2 regions of the Xanthomonas sp. NCPPB 1638 genome follow, and region 1 is predicted to be linked to the other one. Evidence: predicted binding sites of a transcription regulator. Region 1 holds the regulator's gene; the other holds the start of a gene.
The links. Region 1 encodes FliA, which starts transcription of late flagellar genes. Its sites were predicted from a motif close to TAAAGTTTNNCNNNCNNNGGCCGATAA; they were not measured.
Positions count from the first base shown of each region.

Region 1 (4,414 bases):
CGGGTACGCATGACCGCGGTCTGCAGGCGCGCAGTGGCGATGTCCAGCGTGCTCACCGCGCGGTCGAGTTCTTCATCGCGCAGGCGGGTGCGCAAGGTCTTCAGGCGGTTGCGCGAGAGCACCAGTTCGCCGATGAGGTTGACGATGGCGTCCAGCCGCTTGGTGTCCACGCGCACGGTCTGCTCGGCCTCGGCACCGGCCTTGGCTGCGGCCTTGGGGCCGGCCTTGGCACCGGGCGCAGCGGGTGCGTGGGCGTCGTGCGCCGGTGCGGTGGCGCCTTTGGGCACGGACTTGACCGCCGGCGGGCCGCTCTTGGCATCGAATTGCGCAATCAGCGTGGCCGGTGCGTGCGGCACGGGTTCACCCGAGCCCATCGCATCCAACATGGCCTGCAGATAATCCAGCGACTGCTGCGCGGCATCGAAGTGATGCGCCTGCAACACCGCCTGGCCAGAGCGCGCCATGCCGAGAGTTTCCTCGGCGGCGTGGCACAGCTCCACCATGGGTTTGATCGCCAGGAAGCCGGCGCCGCCCTTGAGGGTGTGGAAACCGCGGAACACCGCGTTGAGCTGGTCGGCTTCGTCTGGTGCCTGTTCCAGCGACACCAGCTGTTCGCCGAGGCGGTCCAGGATTTCCTGGGCCTCGACGATGAAATCGGCAGCAATATCGTCTGGAACAGCACTCATGGTTACAACCCCAATCCGGACAGCAAATCGTCGGCGTCGTCCTGCGACACCGCATGACGGTCCAGGCCCTTGATGGCGGGGCCGGCAAGACCGCCGTCGTCGTTCTTCGGTTCGGTACTCTTCGGCGGCAGGCCGAGCGCACCGAAGCCCTCATGCACGCGGCGCACGATCCCGGCCACGCGGCGGATGATCTGCCCGCTGAGGTCCTGGTAGCTCTGCGCCAGCGACAGTTCGGTCAGGTTGTGGCGCATCTTGTCCAATAGCGCGGCCTGGTCCTGATTGAGGCCGCCGTCGCGCAGCTGGTTGGCCAGCACGCGGCATTCCTCGACCAGGTCCAGGGTGCGGTGGCTGGCCTTCTCGGTCATCTCCACCACATGGTCCAGGCGCGAGCAGGCATCGTCCAGTTCGCCGGCCTCGTCGGGCACGGTGGGCAGTTCGCCCAGGGCCTGTCCCAGTTCGCGGGCGAGCCGGCTCAGGCTCTGCATCATCGGGCGCGTGCGCAGGGCGGCGAGGTGATCGACCTCGCGCCGCCAGGCAACCTGGTCACCGCTTTCCAGTGCATCGAGCGCGTGTTGCAGGCGTTCGATCAGCGCGGCACGTTCGGCATCGGCTTCGACGGTGGCGTTCATCAGGCGGTCGCCGTCAGACGTTCGAACACCTTGCCCAGCTTCTCTTCCAGCGTTTGCGCGGTGAACGGTTTGATGATGTAGCCGTTCACGCCGCACTGGGCGGCTTCGATGATCTGCTCGCGCTTGGCTTCGGCGGTCACCATCATCACCGGCAGGTGCTTGAGCTTGGCGTCGGCGCGGATGTTGCGCAGCAGGTCGATGCCGGTCATGCCGGGCATGTTCCAGTCCGTCACCACGAAATCGAACGGACCTGCGCGCAGCGCAGCCAGCGCGCTGTTGCCATCCTCGGCCTCTGCGGTGTTGGTGAAGCCAAGATCTGCCAACAGATTCTTGACGATGCGTCGCATTGTCGAGAAGTCGTCCACGATCAGGATCCGCATGTTCTTGTTCACATCAAGCTCCTAACACGAAAAATACGCGAAAAAATCAATCGTCATTTTCGACACCGGCATCGGCCAGTTCGAATACCTTGAGGCGGCCGCGCAAGCGCACCACGGCCTGGCCGTGGATCTGGCAGACGCGCGATTCGCTGACACCGAGTACGGCGCCGATTTCCTTCAGGTTCAATTCCTGTTCGTAGTACAGCGACAGCACCAGTTGCTCGCGCTCGGGCAATTGGCCGATGGCCTTGCCCAGCTCGCGGCCGAATTCGCCCCGTTCCATCATCTGCTGCGGATTGGGCCCGCCTTTGGCGGTGGTGTCCAGCTCGCCGTGATCTTCGATGCGCGATTCCAGGCTCAGCACCTGGCCGCGTGCGGCGTCTTCCATCAGGCGCAGGTAGTCGGGCAGCGGCATCTCCATCGCGGCGGCCACTTCGGTGGCGGCGGCGGCACGGCCGGTGTTCTGTTCGATCTTGCGCACGGCGGCGGCGGCATCGCGGGCACGGCGGTGCACCGAACGCGGCACCCAGTCGCCACGGCGGATCTCGTCGATCATCGAGCCGCGGATCCGGATCGAGGCATAGGTCTCGAACGAGGCACCCTGCTCGGAGTCGTAGCTGCGCGAGGCTTCGATCAGGCCGATCATGCCGGACTGGATCAGGTCGTCCACTTCCACGCTCGCCGGCAGGCGGGCAGCCAGGTGGTGGGCGATGCGGCGCACCAGGTCGGCGTGCAGGGTCACCACGTCGTTGGCGTTGTTGCGTTGGACGGCACGGTATTGCGCGGTGGCGGTCGTTGCGGTGGCGGTACTCATGCGGCCACTCCCCGTTGGATGATGCGTTCGACAAAGAACTCGACGTTGCCGCGCGGCACGGTGGGGGCCTGCCAGCGCGAGGTACGGCGAGCGATTTCTGCAATGGCCTGCGCCGACGGACTGGCAGGGTAGGCCTTGATGACGGGTTGCTGGCGCTGCACCGACAGGCGCAACCAGTCGTCCTGCGGCACATGGCCGAGGTAGTTCAGCGAGACATCGCCGAGGAATTTCTCGCAGACGCGGGAGAGCTTGTCGTACAGCAGGCGGCCCTCGTTGGGGTCGCGCACCATGTTGGCGATGATCTGCAGGCGGTCCACGCCGCGTTCGCGCGAGAGCACCTTGATGAGTGCGTAGGCATCGGTGATCGAGGCCGGTTCATCGCAGACCACCACCACGGTGTCCTGGGCGGCCTGGCAGAAGGTCAGCACGCTGTCGGTGATGCCGGCGGCGGTGTCGATGACCATCACGTCCAGATCGCGCTCCAGCTCGGAGAACACATTGACCAGGCCGATGTGCTGGGCGGGGGCCAGTTCGGCCATGTGGCGGCGGCCGGAGGCGGCCGGCACCACCAGCACGCCGCCGGGGCCTTCGATGATGACTTCATCCAGCGTGCAACGGCCGGCGATCAGGTCGGCCAGGGTGTACTTGGGTGAAAGCCCCAGCACCACGTCCAGGTTGGCCAGGCCAAGATCGGCGTCCAGCAGCAGCGTGCGCTTGCCCATGTCGGCAAGTGCCACGGCCAGGTTGGCGGAGATGTTGGTCTTGCCCACGCCACCCTTGCCACCGGTCACGGCAATGGTGCGCACCGGGCCCAGGGGCTCGGGACGGGTTGCCGACAGGGGGAAGGCGTTGGTCAGCTTTGCGTATTCACGCGACTGCATGGTTGTGCTCCGGAGTACAGGGCTTATCGGCAGCGCGCCGTAAATCTTCAAGGCGAAGAACGAGACTGGCGGCATTGGCGCGGTGCAGGTCGTCGGGGACCCGCTGTCCGTCAGTCACCCAGGTGATGGGTAGTTGGTGATCGACCACCACCGACAGGGCACTGCCGAAGCGGCCGGTCTCGTCGAGTTTGGTCAGCACCACGCCCTGGGGCTTGGCGTGGGCAAAGCGGCGCACGACCTCGTCGAGGTCGGCGAAATGGGAGTTGGCGGGCAGCACCAGCAGCGAGGTGACTTGCTGGGCGGCGCGTAGCCAGTTCAGCTGGGCGGCCAGGGCGCGATCGCGCTGGCCCATGCCGGCGGTGTCGATCAGCACCAGCTTGTAGTCGCGCAGGCGCTCCAGCAGGGCGAGCAGGCTTTCGGCGCTGTCGGCCTCGTGCACCGCGATGCCGAGCTGGCGGCCGTAGCTGTGCAGCTGCTCGCGGCCGCCGACGCGCAGGGTGTCGGTGGTGACCAGGGCCACGTCGCGGGGGGCGTGCTGGGCGGCGAAGCGCTGCGCCAGCTTGGCGATGGTGGTGGTCTTGCCGGCACCGGTCGGGCCGACCAGGGCGATCACCCCGCCGCGTTCCAGCGGGTCGATCGGGGTCACCGGCAGGCGCTTGGACAGCAGGCCCAGCATCAGTCCGCGGCCGCGGTGCAATTCGGTATCGGCCGGGATCTGCAGGGCCACGTCGCGGGTGAGGCCGGCGTCGAAGCCGTAGTCGTCCATCAGTTCCAGCGTCTGCGCGCGCACCGGGGAGCCGCGCAGGCGCTCGTCGGTGAGGCGGTTCATTTCGCGCTCGATCATCTGCCGCATTAGCGCCAGCTCGCCGCGCAGTTGCTTGAGTTCTTCGTCGTTCTGCGGGATCGGCGCGGCAGCCACCGGCACGGCGGCCAGCGCAGCGGGGGCCGGCGGGGCGACCACGATCGGTGGCAAGGCGGCCGGCGGCAGGATCTGCGGCAGGGCCTCGTCCAGATCGAAGTCGGC
Region 1 is NZ_CM192984.1:1,929,676-1,934,089, forward strand. Features, by position in the region: gene ACCQ13_RS08320 (chemotaxis protein CheA) at 1-686, opposite strand, end outside; gene ACCQ13_RS08325 (protein phosphatase CheZ) at 689-1,315, opposite strand; gene cheY (chemotaxis response regulator CheY) at 1,315-1,707, opposite strand; gene ACCQ13_RS08335 (RNA polymerase sigma factor FliA) at 1,742-2,509, opposite strand; gene ACCQ13_RS08340 (MinD/ParA family protein) at 2,506-3,390, opposite strand; gene flhF (flagellar biosynthesis GTPase FlhF) at 3,377-4,414, opposite strand, start outside.

Region 2 (4,414 bases), 1.9 Mb from region 1:
ATCAGCGTCTGGTTGGGCCGCTTGCTGCCTTGCAGATGCGCCACCACGTTGTGCGAGGTAATCACGTCGGATGTGACCTGGTAGCGGGCGCTCAGGCCCTGGCCCTTAAGTTCCACCGGTTTGAAGCTGCGGGTCTGCGCCTGCTGCTTCAATGCATCGAAATCCAGGCCAGCGCGCTTGAACAGCGTGGCCGCCAGATCGCGCTGGATCCAGCCTTCCAACGTGGGATGCGCCGCGCGCGGGTTGTCGCGCACCACGTCGAACATGGTGTTGGTGTTGGAACTGGCCACGGTGTCCCAGCCATAGGAGGCCGGCGCGGTTTCGTGCACCACCAGCACGCCGAGCGCGCCCTGGCGTGCGCCTTCTTCGTACTTGTAGCTCCAGCGGCCGTAGTAGGTCATGCCGGCGCCGTCGAAGGCGCCTTTGCCGGTTTCGAAGTCCGGGTCGTTAATCAGCACCAACGCGATCTTGCCCTTCAGGTCCACGCCCTTGAAGTCATCCCAGTCGCGCTCGGGCGCCTTGACGCCATAGCCGACGAATACCAGCGGTGCGTTGGCGATGTCCACGGTGGACGAGCCGTCGAGCGCGGCGCGGATGGCGATCTGCTTGCCCTGGGTCAGCGGCTGCGACTTGCCGGCATCGGCCAGCGCGATGGTCGGTGCACCGACGATATCGGCGCGCCGCAGCGGTACCGCCTGGGTCCACAGCCGCTTGCCGTCGGCCAGATCGCCACCGGGCTGCAGGCCGGCGGCGGCGAACTGCTTGCTCAGGTAGGCCACGGTCTTGGCTTCGCCAGCGGTGGCCGGGCCACGGCCTTCGTAGGCGTCGGAAGCCAGTTCCTTGACGTCGCGCGAGATGCGCGCACCGTCGAACGTCGGCGTCTGCGCCAGTGTGGCGGTCGAGACCGCCATTGCCAGTAGTCCTGCTGCAACTCGCTTCACTGCGCACTCCGGTGTGATCGAACAAGCCCGGAGTGTAAGTCAGGACGCCGGCAGTGGCTGCATGCACGGCAGGGCGATGACGCTGGATGCCTGCCGGCGCTGCATCACCGCGCCGACACTGCGCAGCCCTCGCGCGCGGCGTTGTTCAAAACAGATCCACGCTCCCGACCTGCTGGATGCTCTGCTGCAACTGCCCGCTGGCAATCAGCTCGGCATACACCGCGGCACGGTTGCGGCCGTGCTGCTTGGCCCAGTACAGCGCCTTGTCCGCCTCATCCAGCATTTCGCTGATGAGCCGGCCATGGGTCAGCTCCACGATGCCGGTGCTGAGGGTGACCTGCCCCACCTGCGGAAAATCGTGCCCGGCCACCGCCGCACGGAACCGCTCGAACAAGCCGACGGCGATATCGCGATCCACCCCGCGCAGCACGATCACGAATTCCTCGCCGCCGAAGCGGAACAACAGGTCGTCCTGCCGGAACGCGCGCTGCATCAGCTGCGCCACCAGCAACAGCACCTCATCGCCATACAGATGCCCGAAGGTGTCGTTGACGCGCTTGAAGTGATCGATGTCCACGATCCCCAGCCACACACCCTGCGTCGCTGCGGCCTCGGCACTGCCGGAAAACAGCTGCAGGATCACATCGTCGAATGTCTTGCGGTTGCGCAGGCCGGTCAACGCATCGCGCTGGGCGTCGTCGAGCAGACTGCGGTAGTTCTGGAAGAACCGCGCAAACCCCTGCAGCATCGCCTGCTCGGCGGCACCGGGCGCGCTTGCCCCGCCCACCCGCAGGCAGGTGCGGATGCCACGCGCTTCCATCATCGGGTAGACCAGCAGCGAGCGGCCATCCTGCTGCAGTTGCAGCACCTCGCCCGGGCCATGCATCTCGGCCAATTGCGCACGCATCTGCGCATCGTGCAGCTCGGCCACCGTCAACGACAGGCGGCCGTCGTCGCGCAACAGGCTTTCGGCCATGGTGCGGCCATCCGGGGCGATCCGCAGCAGCGACAGTTCCTCGACGGCGCACACCTCGCGCATGGTGCGCAACAGGCTCAGGTCGAGCAGTTCCGCATCGCGGATGGCGCTCATGTCGACCATGCGTTCCAGCAACGGCGTCGCGCTCATCGACCCCTCCGCCGGGCGCACGCGGGCCCGCCACCGCAAAGGCGGCCTGTTGGCAGACAACGGGGACGGCAACGCAGAGGCTTCACGACGGCGACCAACAATCAGGTAGCCGGTTCATCGGCGCAGGTGACACAAACTTGAGATCACGCGCCGGCCGGCCTCAGCGCGTGACCGGTTGGCCGCCACGCGGCGGCGGGCACGACCGCGCGCCGCCACGCCGGGCTGCGCCGTTCAAGGCAATGCCGATTCCAGTGCATCCTCGCCCAGCGCATGCGCCTGCATCAGGCGCCGGCTGCCGGCATTCAGGCCTTTGACCTGCACCTCGAGCTCGTGATGCCGCAGCCGCTGCACCACCTTGTCCAGGGCGGCCACGGCGGTGATGTCCCAGAAGTGCGCGCGACCGACATCGATCACCACACGGCGGCCGGGCACCTGCCGCGCATCGAAGGCATCGATGAATACATCGGCCGAGGCGAAGAACACCTGCCCGCGCACGTTATAGGTCCGCACGCCGTCTGCGCCATCGTCGTGGGTGATCTGCAGCAGCCCGGCCACCTTGAAGGTGAAGAACACCCCGCTCAGCACCACGCCCACCGCCACTCCGGCGGCCAGGTTGTCGGTGGCCAGGGTCACCGCCACGGTGGCCAGCATCACCACGCTGGAGGTCCGCGGGTGGGTGACAACGGTGCGCAACGAGCGCCAGTCGAAGGTCTCCGCCGAGACCATCACCATGATGGCCACCAGCGCCACCACCGGCACCTGCGACACCCACGGCTTGAGCAGCACCATCAGGATCATCAGGAACACGCCGGCAAATAACGTCGACAGCCGGCCACGGCCGCCGTACTTCACGTTGCCCACGGTCTGCCCGATCATGCCGCAGCCGGCGATGCCACCGAACAGGCTGGCCGCCGCGTTGGCCAGGCCCAGGCCGGTGCATTCGCGGTTCTTGTCGCTGGGGGTATCGGTGAGCTCATCGACCACGCGCGCGGTCATCAACGATTCGAGCAGGCCCACCATGGCGATGGCCAGCGCCGGCAGCGCGATGATGCGCAAGGTCTCCAGCGTCAGTGGCACCGCCGGCCACTGCAGGAACGGGAGCGCAGTGGGCAGCTTGCCCAGGTCGGCCACGGTCTTCAGCGGCAGCTGCAGCACGCTACCGGCGATGGTCAGCAGCAGGATGCACAGCAGCGGAGAAGGAATCGCCGATAGCCCCGGGATGCGCAGGCGCGGCAGCCCGTAGATGATCGCCAGGCCCGCCCCCAGCATCGCCCAGCTGGCCAGGTTGGCGCCCAGCAGATGCGGTAGCTGCGCGGCGAAGATCAGCACCGCCAGCGCGTTGACGAAACCGGTGCGCACCGAGCTGCTGACGAAGCGCATCAGCACGCCCAACCGCAGCAACCCGAACAGGATCTGCACGGCGCCGGCCAGCAGCCCCGCCGCCAGCAGATACGGCAGGCCATGCACCGCGACCAGGGGCGCCGCCACCAGCGCCACCGACCCGGCCGCCGCCGAGATCATGGCCGGCCGGCCACCGCAGAAGGCGATGACGATGCCGATCACGAAGGAGGCGAACAACCCCACCTGTGGGTCCACGCCTGCGACGAAGGCGAATGCGATCACCTCGGGAATCAGGGCGAAGGTGGCAACCGCACCGGCCATCAGTTCGCGCGCGGGCGAGGCGCGCCATTGCGCCAGTTCGGCACGCAGCAAGGACATTCGTGGACACTCCAGGGACAAGAGGGACAGCGCGTGGCCATCCGGAGGTGCGAATTGTGGTCCAAACAACCGCTTCCGGTGTGACTGAATCGCCAAAGCCTCTTTCTGTGGCGCAAATCACGCCCCGATCCGGGGCCCAGGAACAAGATGCCCCCCTTACTGGGCCCGGGTGTCGGGCTCGCTCACCCACGGAGATCCGCATGTCCATCCTCAGGACCGTCACCGCCGCTGCGTTGGCCACCGCGCTGGCGCTGGCTGCCGCCCCGGCGCACAGCTATGCCATCAGCAACAACCGCATCGTCGACGACAACGGCAATGTCGTGCAGCTCAAGGGCGTCAACGTATTCGGTTTCGAAACCGGCAACCATGTCATGCACGGCCTGTGGGCGCGCAACTGGAAAGACATGATCGGCCAGATGCAGAGCCTGGGCTTCAACGCCGTGCGCCTGCCGTTCTGCCCGGCCACGCTGCGCAGCGACACTCAGCCGACCAGCATCGACTACAGCCGCAACGCCGACCTGCAGGGCCTGACCGCGCTGCAGATCCTCGACAAGGTCATCAACGAATTCAATGCGCGCGGCATGTACGTGTTGCTGGATCACCACACCCCCGACTGCGCGTCCATCTC
Region 2 is NZ_CM192984.1:3,863,165-3,867,578, forward strand. Features, by position in the region: gene ACCQ13_RS16710 (M28 family metallopeptidase) at 1-941, opposite strand, end outside; gene ACCQ13_RS16715 (GGDEF domain-containing protein) at 1,087-2,067, opposite strand; gene ACCQ13_RS16720 (SulP family inorganic anion transporter) at 2,299-3,786, opposite strand; gene ACCQ13_RS16725 (cellulase family glycosylhydrolase) at 3,987-4,414, shown strand, end outside.
Region 2: ACCQ13_RS16715 (GGDEF domain-containing protein) is a predicted target of FliA. The motif match lies at 2,182-2,208, and genes of this name have one in related genera.